One region of the Anoxybacillus sp. P3H1B genome, then DNA from elsewhere that is predicted to be linked to it. Evidence: riboswitches for the same ligand, from Rfam matches in the RefSeq annotation. Region 1 holds a riboswitch; each other region holds the start of a gene.

Region 1 (4,774 bases):
ATGCCCAATGCTTCATGAGACGAAATGGAATAAGTGAAAAATCAAATAGTCGTTGTTCGTTATATTTATAAAATAATAAGAGCGAATATATAATTTATATGTCTTAATATGTCGGTTTTTAAAAGTATACTATAATAAAAATTATCTTCCGTTTTGTAGAAAAGGAATGATATAATATTTATGAATTGACTGAAAATTCGGAGGGAACAAAGGTGTCACTATCAAGCTATATTATTCGCACTCTGATGGTTGTTATTCCTGGAGTGGTGCTAATTGCTCTAGCGGTATGCTTAGGAAACGGGATCAGCGGTTCCGCTTTTGGATGGACTATAGCAGGGACGGCATTATTTGGCATTGTTCTAGGTATTTTGTCAGCTACTTTGAATTATCGTCGTTTTGTTGCACCGATTGCGATCATTAATGACTATTTAGAAAAAATGACGGAAGGCGATTTATCTGTGCGAGTTCCTGTGGAGAGTGTCAAAGAACTGAGGCCGATCGCTCTTTGCATGAACGAAATGGCCAAAACATGGGGTGAGGTCATGGCGCATATGAAGCGCCATTCAGATGAGATGACGTTATTTGCCGAGCAGCTTTCCCATAATACGGAGCAAACAACAAAAGCGACGGAACAAATTGCAACAACCATGGAAAACATCGTATCTCACTCAGACCAACAAGCCAAGATGACAAAAGAAACGTCTTATTCCATGAATGAAATTTCCAGTTCTTTACTGCAAGTCGCTGCGAATACAGAACAGGTGACTACGAATGCAGGCGAAATGTTGATGAAAGCGGCATCAGGAAAACAATCGATTGAAAAAATGGAAGAGCAAATGCGTTTTATTCATGAGCATGTCCAATTGCTCGGTCAAATCATTAAAGGATTAGGAGAACGTTCTACTGAAATCGGCCAAATCACGCAAGTCATCACAGGGATTTCTTCACAAACCAACTTGCTCGCATTAAATGCGGCAATCGAGGCAGCGCGGGCGGGAGAGCAAGGGAAGGGATTTGCCGTTGTCGCTGATGAAGTGAGAAAGCTGGCGGAGCAATCGGCACAATCCGCCCAGCAAATTACAAAATTAATTGATGACATTCAACAAGAAACCGATAAAGCCATTGGGTCAATGGATGTTGTTGCCGATGAAGTTTCTCAAGGGCTTCATGTCGTTCAAACAGCCGGACTTTCCTTTGAACAAATCCGGCGATCTATTAACGGGGTCAATGAACAAATTGAAGGAGTTTCAGTCGTAATTCGCCAAATGACGCAAAGCGCCCAGAACGTTGCTTCAGCCATTGAACATATGGCAGAAATCGTGGAACAATCGTCAGCGGGCTCTAGCCATATTTCAGCAGCGACCCAAGAACAGATGGCTTCTATGGAAGAAATCGCTTCTTCTGCTTCTGCGCTGAATGAAATGGCTGGAGAAATGCAGAATCTATTAGGGAAATTTCGGGTATAGGAAAACATAAGAAAAATGTTTACATAAATGAATAAATATGCTAAACTTTCCCTAAAAGTAAATAATGGATCTACTAGGGGAGTCCAATAGCTTGGACTGAGAGAAGAACGCGCGAAAGTTCTTTGACCCTTTGAACCTGATCTGGGTTATGCCAGCGTAGGGAAGTAGATAGTGGGAGTATGGATTGTTGCATATACTTTGCGCTATTTGTTGATTCCATCGGGTTCTCTTTTTGGAGAACCCGATTTTTGCTTTTTCCCCACCGTCTTTTTTTCGTACGTTTTGGTGTAGCCCTTAGATCGAATGAAACAAAAAGGAGGAAGGGTTGCATGCAAAACGTTTTATCTTCTATGCCGTTTCCAGCCAGTAAAAAAATGTATGTAGAAGGATCGCGTTCTGATATTCGCGTTCCTATGCGTGAAATTACGCTAAGCCCAACCAAGACGGAAGCCGGAGAGTCTAAAAACGATCCGATCTGTGTATATGACACGAGCGGGCCGTATACCGACACGGAATTTCAAGCGGACATTTACCGCGGGCTTCCTGAACTGCGCAAACGTTGGATTTTAGAAAGAGACGATGTCGAGGAATACGAAGGACGGCCAGTGCGTCCAGAGGACAACGGCCTCTCCAAAGGAAAGGAATCGAACATCTATCTTCCCTTTAAGCGGACGCCGCTACGTGCCAAAAATGGCAAGGCAGTCACACAAATGCATTATGCGAAACGCGGGATCATTACTCCGGAGATGGAATTTGTCGCTATTCGGGAGCAGATGGATCCAGAGCTGGTCCGTCAAGAGATCGCGGCCGGGCGGGCGATTATACCAGCCAATATCAACCATCCGGAAAGTGAACCAATGATTATTGGGAGACGTTTTCATGTCAAAATTAACGCTAATATCGGCAATTCAGCCGTCACTTCATCAATTGACGAGGAAGTGGAGAAAATGCTCTGGGCTGTCCGCTGGGGAGCAGATACGATCATGGATTTATCAACAGGAAAGCAGATTCATACGACGAGAGAGTTTATTATTCGTAATTCCCCTGTTCCAGTTGGGACGGTTCCGATCTATCAAGCGTTGGAAAAGGTGAATGGAATAGTTGAAGATTTATCGTGGGAAGTTTATCGCGATACACTGATTGAGCAGGCTGAACAAGGAGTTGACTATTTTACGATTCACGCTGGGGTATTGCTTCGTTATATACCGTTGACCATTGGAAGAACAACAGGAATTGTGTCGCGCGGTGGCTCGATTATGGCGCAATGGTGTTTGGCCCATCATCAGGAAAATTTCTTATACACTCATTTTGAGGAAATTTGCGAAATTTTAAAGTCCTATGATATCGCCATATCGTTAGGAGACGGTTTGCGGCCTGGATCGATTGCCGATGCGAATGATGAAGCGCAATTTGCAGAATTAGAGACGCTTGGCGAGCTCACTCAAATAGCATGGAAGCATGATGTCCAAGTGATGATTGAAGGGCCTGGGCATGTGCCGATGGATAAAATCAAAGAAAATGTCGACAGGCAGATGGAGATTTGCCATGGTGCGCCATTTTATACGCTTGGTCCGCTGACGACGGATATCGCCCCGGGATATGACCATATTACATCAGCGATCGGTGCGGCAATGATCGGCTGGTATGGAACCGCGATGCTTTGTTATGTGACGCCGAAAGAGCATTTAGGATTGCCGAATAAGGAGGATGTGCGCCAAGGAGTGATTGCTTATAAAATTGCGGCGCATGCTGCTGACTTAGCGAAAGGGCATCCAGGAGCGCAAATGCGGGATGATGCGCTGTCGAAAGCGCGCTTTGAGTTTCGTTGGAACGACCAATTCCATCTCTCGCTGGACCCGGAACGGGCTAGGGAATATCACGATGAGACACTCCCGGCGGAAGGGGCGAAGGTGGCTCATTTTTGTTCCATGTGCGGCCCCAAATTTTGTTCGATGAAAATTTCCCATGATTTGCAAAAAAGCATAAAAGAGGACGGGATGAAGCAAAAAGCGAAGGAGTTTGTTGAAACCGGTTCGAGACTTTATCAATGATAAGCTCAATAAGGACATGGATTTGTCTTGCTGACGGATCACGCGGTGCGTATGAAGAGGAGCATCTGGTTCATTCACAGAAAAGCCTTTCCCGGCCAATATGGCGGGAAAGGCTAAAAAGTAATCAGTCTTTGCTTGCTTGCTTTTCTGCGAGCACAGATTTGACCGCCTGCTCAATTTCAAAGTAGCTGGTGCAACGACAAACATTGGATTCAAGCCACTTTTCAATGATTGGTTCCGAGGCGTTCGGCGTGCTTTCAACAAGAGCATGGGCGTTCATAATAAACCCGGGCGTGCAATATCCGCATTGAAAGGCGAAATGCTCGACAAATGCTCGTTGGATGGGGGCATCGCGCAATCCCTCAATGGTTGTAACGGATTTTCCAATGGCTTCAATGGCTAGTATCATACACGATTTAATCGGCGTTTTATCCATCAATACGGTGCATGCACCGCAATCGCCGTTTAAACAACCCGGCTTGGCGCCTGTCAAACCAAGGTGATTGCGAAGAACAAAAAGAAGCGTATCCGCTTGTCTGGCTATCACGGAGTATTTCTCTCCATTGACAGTAAGCGGTATTTCACATTTGGATGATGAACTCATCTTTCGGCCTCCTCCAGTTCAGTAAGAATGTCCCAAAGCGTATTTTTTAACACAAATAAACGATATTCCGCTGAACCTTCGATATCATCCAAAATCGGTTCGGGCAATTGCTGTAACGCATAGTCGATTCGTGCGTCGATCGGAAGATGGCGGGCATTTAACATCTCTTCTACTTTTGGCGAACGAAATGGAAATGGACAGACGCCGCTAAAAGCAGTGCGGAGTTCATTTCCTTTTTTTAAAGCGGAAACGGTGACGAGCGGGTAGCCAACCTTGCCCTGTTTTCGGCGTTTCATATGGACATGGGGCATCGTTAAATATGCCGCATTCATTTTGACTTGCACAAGAAACTCCCCAGGCTGCAGTTGGATGCTTTGCTGGAAGACTTCATGAATCGGTCTTTGCTGAACCCCCGATTTTCCAGCAATCACAATATCACTGTCTACAAGTAAAAGAGGCAGTACGGTTTCACGGTAAAAAATTTGGCCGCAAATGTTGCCTCCAAGCGTAATCTGATTGCGCGCCGTGCGATCTGCAATTTCACTTGCCGCCTTGGCTAATAGCGGAAATGCGTTTGTTTCCTCAATAGCGGTAAGAGTAAGAGCGGTGCCGAGTACTAATTGATTTTGTGAAATGTCAAATGACTGGCATTC
Region 2 (4,774 bases), on a different contig from region 1:
AAACAACAGCAAAAAGCCAAGCGAAAAATTCATTAATACATTTGGGTTATGCACGAATAACACAGCCACAAATAATGCCAGCATCACGAGCAATTTTAAGCTCGGATTCGTTCGGTGAAGCCATGTTTCACGATAGCTTATATTCCATCTCATGGCTCGCATCCTCCTTGCCTAATTCTTCATCAGCTGTCGTTTTCCTAATGATCGGTTCATCATGAACGAGCTTTCCTTCAGCAATGGTCCATCTTCTTGTGGCAAAATGCTGCACAATTTGTTCATCATGAGTGACCATCATAATCGTTGCTCCTTGCTCCCGGTATGATTCAAGCAATTCTAATAGCGCGAACGTATTTTTGGCATCTTGTCCAAAAGTCGGCTCGTCCAATAAAAACACTTTTTGGCCGCCAATGATGGAGGCCGCAACACTCAAGCGACGCTTCTGCCCCATAGACAGCTGATAGGGGTGCTGATCTCGTTGTTTTTCCAAGTGAAAGGTCGCCAACAGCTGTTCAACCTTTCTAGAAATTTCTTCTTCCGTGCGCTTTTCTAAGCGAAGAGAATAAGCCATCTCTTCCCAGACGGAATGGGTCACAAACTGAAACTCTGGGTTTTGGAAAACAAAAGCCATATGGCGAGCGATTTGTTTCGTTTTTTGCAGCTGTTTGCCATAGAGTTCATATGTGCCCTCGGTTGGAATCAACTTCATGAGCGCATGCAGCAGCGTGCTTTTGCCCGCTCCGTTTTTCCCCGTTACCGCAATCCACTCTCCTTCGCAGACACTTGCTTGGTCGATGTGAATTTTGGCTTCTTTTTTGCGATATCCTTTCATTTCTTTTAGATAAATGATTTCATGATCTGATGCAGAAGCTGGCTGTTCATTTCTCCGCTTTTTCCTATAATCCTCCCAAACTCCCGGATACCAAATTCCTTGTGAAGCAATCACAGATTTATAGGTTTGAAAGATCGAAGCCGCATCGCCGTCCGCGATCATGTCTCCGCTTTCATTAAATAAAATGATGCGGTCCACGAAATCCAGCACATGTTCAATTTTATGTTCGACGACAATCACCGTTTTATCATGAGCAATTTGTTTTACCGTCTTCCAAATTTCTGCGGTTCCCTCTTCATCAATCATCGCTGTCGGCTCATCAAGAAACAGTACATCAGGCTCAAGCGCAAGAACCGAAGCAAGCGCCAGACGTTGCTTCATTCCTCCCGATAGCTCATGAATATTTGTATGTGGCTGGATTGATAATCCAACCATTTGCAGCAATTCACAAATGCGATCATCCATTTGTTCACGGGGCACCCTGATATTTTCTAACGCAAAAGCAATTTCTTCATCCGCAAACGGCATGCAAAATTGCGAATCAGGATCTTGAAACACATATCCCCAGTTATCAGGCACCTGAATATGTTTCGCCTTCATAGGAATGTCCACTGAATGCGGAATTAATCCGCAAAGCACTTGCAACAGCGTCGATTTGCCGCATCCAGATGGACCTAACAGCAATACTTTCTCCCCTCTTGAAAAAGAAACTGACAAGTCTTTAAACAGCAAGCCTTCTTTTCCGGGGAATTTGAGCCGCAGCTGGTCAACAAAAGCTACGAGTTCCATTTTCTTCACCCTTTAACGGTCTAGCTGATCATAATCTTCTTTTGATGCGGAACGAACCATTTGCGTCACTCCAGTGGCTTCAAGTGCTTTCACTAAAGAGGAAGCAAACACGCCGGAAATTAAAATCGCGCCAACAAACCGCGCAACAAAGAACAATGTTAAATTCCATGGAGCCAGCGCTTCAATGTATCCTTTATAATAGTCCATAATTAACGAACCAATGGTTGAGCCAATCGCCGCAAGCGACACAACAAACACATCAAATCGCTTATAGCGGAACGCAGCGAAAGCAAGCTCTGCAAACAATCCTTGTACGACACCGTAAATCAATACTTCAAGTCCCCACTCAGAGCCGGTCACAAATTCGCTTGATGAAGCAGCAATTTCCGCCAAAAGGGCAATACCAGGCTTGCGAATAATTAAAAAGGCAACAGTAGCGGCAATGAACCACATTCCATAAATGAGTTGATCAAGATGGAAGCCAAACGGCTTAACAAAATAGTAGAATGGTCCCCATAGCTTATACACAATTCCAAATACAATGGAAATGACAATTGTAATTAAAATATCAGCTAATTTCAATCCCTTGGTTGTCTGCATCCTTTACTTTCTCCTTTCCTTGAATTGGCCATGTTTCTAAACGGTACGCCATTTCCCAAAATGAATATTCGTATTGGCTGCTAATGATAAAATGCTGTTCCATTCGCTTGCGATCCGCTTCCGACACGTTTTCTGCTACCGTATCTAATCGCTGAATTTGTTCTTCCACTAACTGACGGAACCATTCCGATCCATAAGCGGCAATCCATTCTTGATAAATCGGCTCCTGCGGCGTACAATGCTTTAATCTCTCACCAATTTCGTAATAAAGCCAATAGCATGGTAAAATAGCAGCAATCACATCGCCTAAATGACCTTCATACGCTGCCCTGTACAAATGAGAAGTATAGGCGTAAGCCGTCGGTGCCGGAACGAACGAAGCTTTTTCCTCCTCCGTGATTCCGAGCTGCTTTGCAAACTTCTCATGCAAAGATAGTTCCGCTTGCTGAGTATTTTGCGCATGATGCGCCATGCGCGCTGTTGTTGCCAAATCAACCGCTCGTGCAGCTCCAAGCGCTTGTACTCTAGCAAAATGGCTTAAATAATAGGAATCTTGCAAAACATAATAGCGAAAGCACGCCAGATTGAGCGTTCCCTCACCAAGCTCCTTGACGAATGGATGATGAAAGCTTGCCTCCCAAATAGCGTCTACCTTTTGACGCAATAACTGTGAAAATGACATGTCAATCCCTCCTTTATTTGGAAACACATCCATGCTTGAATCAATAAAAAACCACTTTCTTTCGCAAGCGCAAAGAAAGTGGTTTACAAACATTTATAAAGCGAGTACGCCACTTCCACTTCCCTACGCTGGCATAATCCAGATCAGGTTCTAAGGGTCTCAAAGGCACACTTTGATCTCAGCCTATCTAAAGGCACCCCTAGTGGATGATTAAAAGCATGGATATAAAGTTATTTAAATTTATCATATCACTGTTCATATGATTGTCAAGTCTCCCCTCCTATCATTGCTTCCTGATCGTCAATTCTGTATGATAGAGAAGGCAAATAACTTAATTTAATGGAGTGAAGAATGTGGCAAACGTTTTTTTGAAGCGAAAGCGCAAAAAGCGGCTGGAGCAAGGCCATCCTTGGATTTTTCAAAGTGAAGTAGACTACATTGAAGGTGATTTTGAACCAGGCGATTTTGTGAACGTCTATAACCATCAGCGTTACTTTCTCGCAAAGGGATCTATTAATCCTCGCTCACAAATGATTGTGCGCGTCTTAACTCACCATGCAGACGAAGAATTGAACGAAACATTTTTCGTGGAAAGGATTCGTCAAGCATGGGCATATCGGGAACGAATGATTCCGGGTGTCCGTTCTTGTCGCGCCATTTATGGTGAAGCCGATTTTTTGCCGGGGCTTATTGTTGATAAATACGAAGATGTACTTGTTGTGCAAATTCTTTCCCTTGGAATGGAAAAGCGAAAAGACTGGATTTTAAAAGGCTTGCTTGAAGTATTTCAACCAAAAGCGATTTACTTGCGCAATGATGTATATGTCCGCGAGTTAGAAGGACTTGAGCAAGAAAAAGGATTTTGGTACGGCACATGCGATACAGAAGTGATCATTGAAGAAAACGGGGTAAAATACATCGTTGATATTGAAAACGGGCAAAAAACAGGGTTTTTCTTTGACCAACGGCAAAACCGCGCCGCCATTCGTCCGCTCATCGACACGGATACAACCGTTTTGGATTGTTTCACCCATACAGGCTCGTTTATGCTCAATGCTTGTTTATACGGAGCAAAGCATGTCACCGCTGTCGATATTTCCGAGCACGCGATTGAGACAGCGAAACGAAACGCAGCACTAAACGGTTTTATGAACGTTGATTTCGTTGTCGCCAATGCGTTCGATTATTTGCGAGAAGCCGTTCACGAAGGAAAGCAGTGGGATGTCGTGATTGTTGATCCTCCGGCATTCGCCAAATCGGCCCACGCTGTTCCAAAGGCCTTGGGCGGATATAAGGACATTAACTTAAACGGTTTAAAATTAGTAAAGGATGGGGGATTTTTTGTTACAGCCAGCTGCTCCTACCATGTCCATGCTGATATGTTTCAAGCGATGGTGGAAGAAGCAGCGTTTGATGCAAAAAAAATTTTGCGCCAAGTCCATTGGAGCGGAGCCGGCTATGATCATCCGAAGTTGCTTGCTGCCGATGAAGGCGATTATTTAAAATTTGCCATCTACGAAGTGCATTCACGCAAATGACGGACATCAAGCACGATGTCCGTCATTTCACCATCCTTTTTTCTGGCGCAATTGTTGAATATGTGCAGTATGATGCTTCCCATGCCAAGCATACATAGCCACAAATGTATATAAATCGATTTTCGTTTTGGTCCCTTCATGATAGAACGTTTTTTGAAAATCTTCTGTTGCCAACGATTCAAGCAGCTGTGTCCAACGTCCATGAACCCCTTCAAGCAAACGCAAAGAAAGCTCGACTGACACCGAACGGGCATCGGCCGTTTCGGCCCAAGCATTTTCATCAAATGGTTTAATGGAAGGAGCCGCTTCGGTAAGCGTCCATTTTGTGCGCAAAAA
Region 3 (4,774 bases), on a different contig from region 1:
CACTTTCGCTTCAAAGTGGGAGATTCCTGCGAACATGGAAACATCCTTCGGTTTTTCAGCTAGCAGACCTTCCCCGTTGTTCCAACGGGAAACGACAAGAAAGCTTGTACATTCGTCCGCTTCACACGTTCGACTGGGCTCGGTTTTCGTTGCTTCGAACCGTGCACAGACAAGGGAACGTTGAAGCTTTTACGTAACGGACGGTGTTCCTTGTCACAATCCTCTATCTTCAGTTTTTCCAAGAACCACTTACAAGTATAGAATAGCACATAGATTCTTGTGATTCCACTACTTTGGCCAATGCCAACCGACATTTCTCTCTCTAACTCATGAAGCGATGTCCGTCATGTTCCTTGAGGCCATAGTCTTCTGTCGGGATATGGAGTAGTCCAATGATCGACATCCTTATTCGTTCAGTGCTTCAGAAACCGCTCTTGCCAGCCATTCCGCACTTTTTTTAGGAGAAGGAGCTAAACTGATCGCGCTAATGACAGACACCCCGTCTGCTCCAGCGGCAATAACCTTCTTTGCGTTGTTCGCGGTAATTCCGCCAATGCCCACGATCGGTATCGACAGACCATGCTCACGCATAAGACGAAGAACGGCCGTTCCTTGTGCCTCTTTTGCATCTTCTTTTGTGCTGGTTGGAAAAATAGGACCGACTCCAAGATAGTCAGCGCCTTGCTCAATGGCGCGTTTCGCTTCTGCCAAATTATGAGCTGAAACGCCGAGAATTTTATTTCCTATTTTTTTTCGTACGACATCTGCCCGTTCATCGTCTTGTCCAATATGGACCCCATCAGCATCAAGCTCTAATGCTAGCTCCACATCATCATTCACAATAAACGGAATATGGTGCTTCCGGCAAAGCGCTTGCAACTCTTTGGCTAATGCATACTGCTCCTTTTTCGAAAGAGCCCCTTTGCCCTTTTCGCGAAATTGAAACATCGTAATTCCGCCTTCAATCGCTTCTGTCAGCACCTCTAACGGACTTCGTTCACAATTGTTGCTTCCCATAATAAAATAAACACGTAATTGCTCTTTCAGACTATCCATTGAAGTTTGCGCCATTTTCATCACCTACGACATCCATTTTTGCCGATACGCCCAATGGTTGGTTGGGCCATGCCCATTGCCGATCCCCAGTTCGTTTTCAATCGCGGCTTGAATAAATGCTTTCGCTGTTTCGATCGCTTCATGGACGCTGCGCCCCTTAGCAAGCTCCGCTGTTACTGCAGCGGCAAACGTGCAGCCTGTTCCATGCGTATGTCTCGTTTCAATTCGGGCGCCCTTGAAATAGGAAAATTCACGGCCATCATATAGCAAATCAACCGCTGCATTTTCAACATCATCGTGGCCTCCTTTAATGACCACGTACGTGACTCCGATTTTGTGAAGCTGTTTTGCCGCTTCTTGGCGTTCCTCTAATGTGCGGATCTTCATCCCCGTCAATACTTCTGCCTCTGGAATGTTAGGAGTGGCTACCATCGCCAGCGGCAACAAATGTGTTTTTAACGCTGACACCGCTGCTTCCTGTAAAAGTGGTGCCCCGCCTTTAGCGATCATAACCGGGTCAACGACAAGCCGACGCCAGCCAAATTGCTTCACCTTTTTCGCTACGGCTTGGATGATATCTGCATTAAACAACATGCCCGTTTTGACGGCGTCTGCTCCTAAGTCCGTACCAATGGATTCAATCTGCTGCTCAACGGCTTCTACAGAAAGCGGATACACTCCCTGCACGCCAAGCGTATTTTGCGCCGTTACCGCCGTTAATGCAGACATTCCAAAGACGCGTAACTCTTGAAATGTTTTTAAATCCGCCTGAATGCCGGCTCCACCTCCACTGTCTGACCCAGCAATCGTTAATGCTTTATAAACTTGATTCACCATGTCTCTCCCCTTCATTCAACTTTGGTAAAGGATCCATATTGACTAATGGCCTCCGCGCCAACTTTGGCCAACTGATTTAAAAAGGCGATTTGAAAGCTTCCAGGCCCATACTCTGCCGCTTCATCAGCAGCTAGTTGCGCCGCCACGCCATAGCTGACAAGCGCCGCTGTTGCCGCTGCTGCATAGTCCTTTTCAACAGCCGCAAACGCTCCGATTACAGATGTGACAAGGCAGCCTGTCCCAGTGACTTTTGTTAACAGCGAATGACCGTTATGAACCACATAAACCGTCGCTCCGTCTGTGACAACATCGTCCTTTCCGGTAATAGCGACTGTCATTTTTAACTGCTGTGCTGCTTTTTTCGCTAGTGCCACCACATCGCCGCTTCCTTCGGCGGCATCCACTCCTTTAATCTCCCACCGCTCGCCGATAACATTCGCGATTTCTGCTGCATTGCCGCGGATGACGGCAATATTTAATTGACGGACTATTTTTCGGGCGGTTTCCGTGCGATATGGCGTCGCTCCCGCTCCAACCGGATCGAAAATCACAGGAACTCCCTGTTCATTTGCTGCCTTGCCGGCAATCAGCATCGCTTCAATTTCCTGTTCATTTAGCGTGCCGATATTTAAAACAAGCGCTCCGGCAATTCGCGCCATATCCGCTACTTCTTGCTTGGCATAGGCCATCACTGGTGAAGCGCCAAGCGCAAGCAGACCATTTGCTGTAAAATTGGTCACAACTACATTTGTGATGTTATGCACAAGTGGATTAGCCTTGCGCACTTGATCGAGTACTTCTGCCACATGTTGCAAATTCATCTTTTCCATCCTCTCCCTTATTCGTTTGTCCAGCTGGATTTGCAAATAAAAATGCACTTTGCGCGTAAGCAAAGTGCATCTATATCGCCTCTATCACTTTCCCTACGCTGGCATTACCCAACAGGTTCAAACGGTCAACGGCGGATGATAGCCGTACTCTCAGCCTGATTCCACAGACTCCCGTATCCTTTTCACTGTTTACAAGCACAGTCTACCCCTTCTCGCCCGAGAATGCAAGCAAAAAATTATGTGCTCCCTCCCGGCAATGATTCCGTTCTTCTTGGCTCTTCATGAAACGAGGAAGATCGCGGCAATGGCAAATTAAATAAATCTAAATCCACAATATAACGAGGGCGCCGTTTCGTTTCTTTATAAATCTTTCCGATGTATTCACCGATTAGCCCAAAAGCAATCAGCTGCAATCCTCCAAGCAGCCAAATCGATGTAATCAACGATGTCCATCCCGTTTGTGTGTGACCGGTCCATTTTAAAAACAGGAAGTAAGCACCAAATAACAGGCTGACAAAAAAAGAAACAAACCCGATCATGGAAATAAAACGAATAGGTGTCACACTAAATGACGTAATACCGTCAAGAGCAAAGGAAATCATTTTTTTTAGCGGATATTTTGTTTCACCGGCAAGTCGTTCCTTTCGATCATAATAAACAACAGTTGAACGAAATCCAAGCAATGGAACAATTCCTCGCAAAAATAAATTGGCTTCTTCAAATCGTTCCAGCTCTTCAACCGCCCGCCTGCTCATCAAGCGGTAATCGGCATGATTATATATAAGGTGAACGCCCATCGCCTTCATCATTCTATAAAATCCCTGTGCTGTATGACGCTTGAAAAACGTATCTGTATCGCGGCGGTTGCGAACCCCGTATACAATCTCATACCCTTCATGAAATTTTTGTACAAACTGGCGGATGACCGACACATCATCCTGTAGATCGGCGTCAATGGAAATGATACAATCTGAGCGAGTTTTTGCGGAAAACAAACCAGCTAATAACGCATTTTGATGGCCGGCATTATGGGCAAGCTTGACCCCTTTGACCTCCGGATAATGCAAACTCGCTTTGTAAATGATCGTCCATGTTGCATCTCGGCTTCCATCATCGACAAATAGTAAAGCACTATATTCGGAAATAAGCCGCTCCCTGACAAGCTGCTCGCGCAGTTCGCGCAGCTGCCGAATCGTTTCCGGAAGCACTTCTTCTTCGTTGTAGCAAGGTACAACAATCGTTAATACAGGTTCGCTCATGATGCTCTCCTCCCTATGATGCTAGTTTGTATAAATAAATCGTCCATGCGGATTCCTTGGAATGAAACACTTTCTCAAGCCGTAGCTGATTTTGGGCTGCGTTTTCGATCGGAAGCGCCGAAAAAATATAACGGCCGCCCATCTTGCGGAATACATCGGTATTCAGCTCTAAATGTTGAATTTTCTTCTTTGAATTCTTTTTAAACATGTAGTGCTTGCCAAGCTCATCGACAAATAAATAGCAACGGCCGCCCCACTTATCGAAATACTTGCGCAGCGTCTGGTTTTTTGCTAGCTCAGGAGCAATGATTTGCCGAAATTGATGTTTATATTCAAGCGGATAAAAATTGTTGTACGTATCCAGCGTATAAAAGCCGTTATATTGAGCAATGGCCGGATGAATGCCGATGCTGGCAACGCGGTATGTATCAACGGGCCGCGCGATATAACGTTTAATTTCCGCGAATTGTTTTTCAGCGTAGAACTGGCGAAACGACGGCTTATTTTGATACATAATTTCTTCGTTAAATATAGCTAAAATAAAAAGCTGCAGCGCAAGCGCCAGCCACACAACATTTTTCCATGCTTTAGCATGCTGCCATATGATTCGCAATGAAAGAGCAAACAATACGTAAATCACCATAGGTCGCAAGAAGTGATAGCGGGCAAAATTAAACTTATTAAGAAGATCAAACCGTTCTGTAAGTGGCAGCCACCCTCGATAAAACCAAAACGCATACCACAGGGAAAGGGCAAAGTTAAGCACATGGAGAAATAAAAACAGCTTTTCTT

Evidence for each region. A riboswitch is a leader RNA that binds a small molecule or an ion and turns the genes downstream of it on or off. The one in region 1 is predicted to bind thiamine pyrophosphate.
Region 2: linked by a shared signal. The riboswitch ahead of tenA (thiaminase II) and the one ahead of thiC (phosphomethylpyrimidine synthase ThiC) in region 1 are both predicted to bind thiamine pyrophosphate.
Region 3: linked by a shared signal. The riboswitch ahead of thiM (hydroxyethylthiazole kinase) and the one ahead of thiC (phosphomethylpyrimidine synthase ThiC) in region 1 are both predicted to bind thiamine pyrophosphate.

Annotation. Positions count from the first base shown of each region.
Region 1 covers NZ_LPUG01000010.1:15,141-19,914, forward strand. Annotated here, with positions in the region: gene AT864_RS03630 (methyl-accepting chemotaxis protein) at 213-1,466, shown strand; TPP riboswitch at 1,532-1,646, shown strand; gene thiC (phosphomethylpyrimidine synthase ThiC) at 1,796-3,517, shown strand; gene AT864_RS03640 ((2Fe-2S)-binding protein) at 3,642-4,121, opposite strand; gene AT864_RS03645 (xanthine dehydrogenase family protein subunit M) at 4,118-4,774, opposite strand, start outside.
Region 2 covers NZ_LPUG01000012.1:108,487-113,260, reverse strand. Annotated here, with positions in the region: gene AT864_RS07880 (energy-coupling factor transporter transmembrane protein EcfT) at 1-153, opposite strand, end outside; gene AT864_RS07875 (ABC transporter ATP-binding protein) at 128-1,618, opposite strand; gene AT864_RS07870 (ECF transporter S component) at 1,631-2,218, opposite strand; gene tenA (thiaminase II) at 2,187-2,900, opposite strand; TPP riboswitch at 3,004-3,111, opposite strand; gene AT864_RS07860 (class I SAM-dependent rRNA methyltransferase) at 3,254-4,438, shown strand; gene AT864_RS07855 (YfiT family bacillithiol transferase) at 4,466-4,774, opposite strand, start outside.
Region 3 covers NZ_LPUG01000015.1:135,125-139,898, reverse strand. Annotated here, with positions in the region: gene thiE (thiamine phosphate synthase) at 406-1,071, opposite strand; gene thiD (bifunctional hydroxymethylpyrimidine kinase/phosphomethylpyrimidine kinase) at 1,081-1,893, opposite strand; gene thiM (hydroxyethylthiazole kinase) at 1,905-2,714, opposite strand; TPP riboswitch at 2,797-2,908, opposite strand; gene AT864_RS09830 (glycosyltransferase family 2 protein) at 2,960-3,982, opposite strand; gene AT864_RS09825 (DUF6044 family protein) at 3,996-4,774, opposite strand, start outside.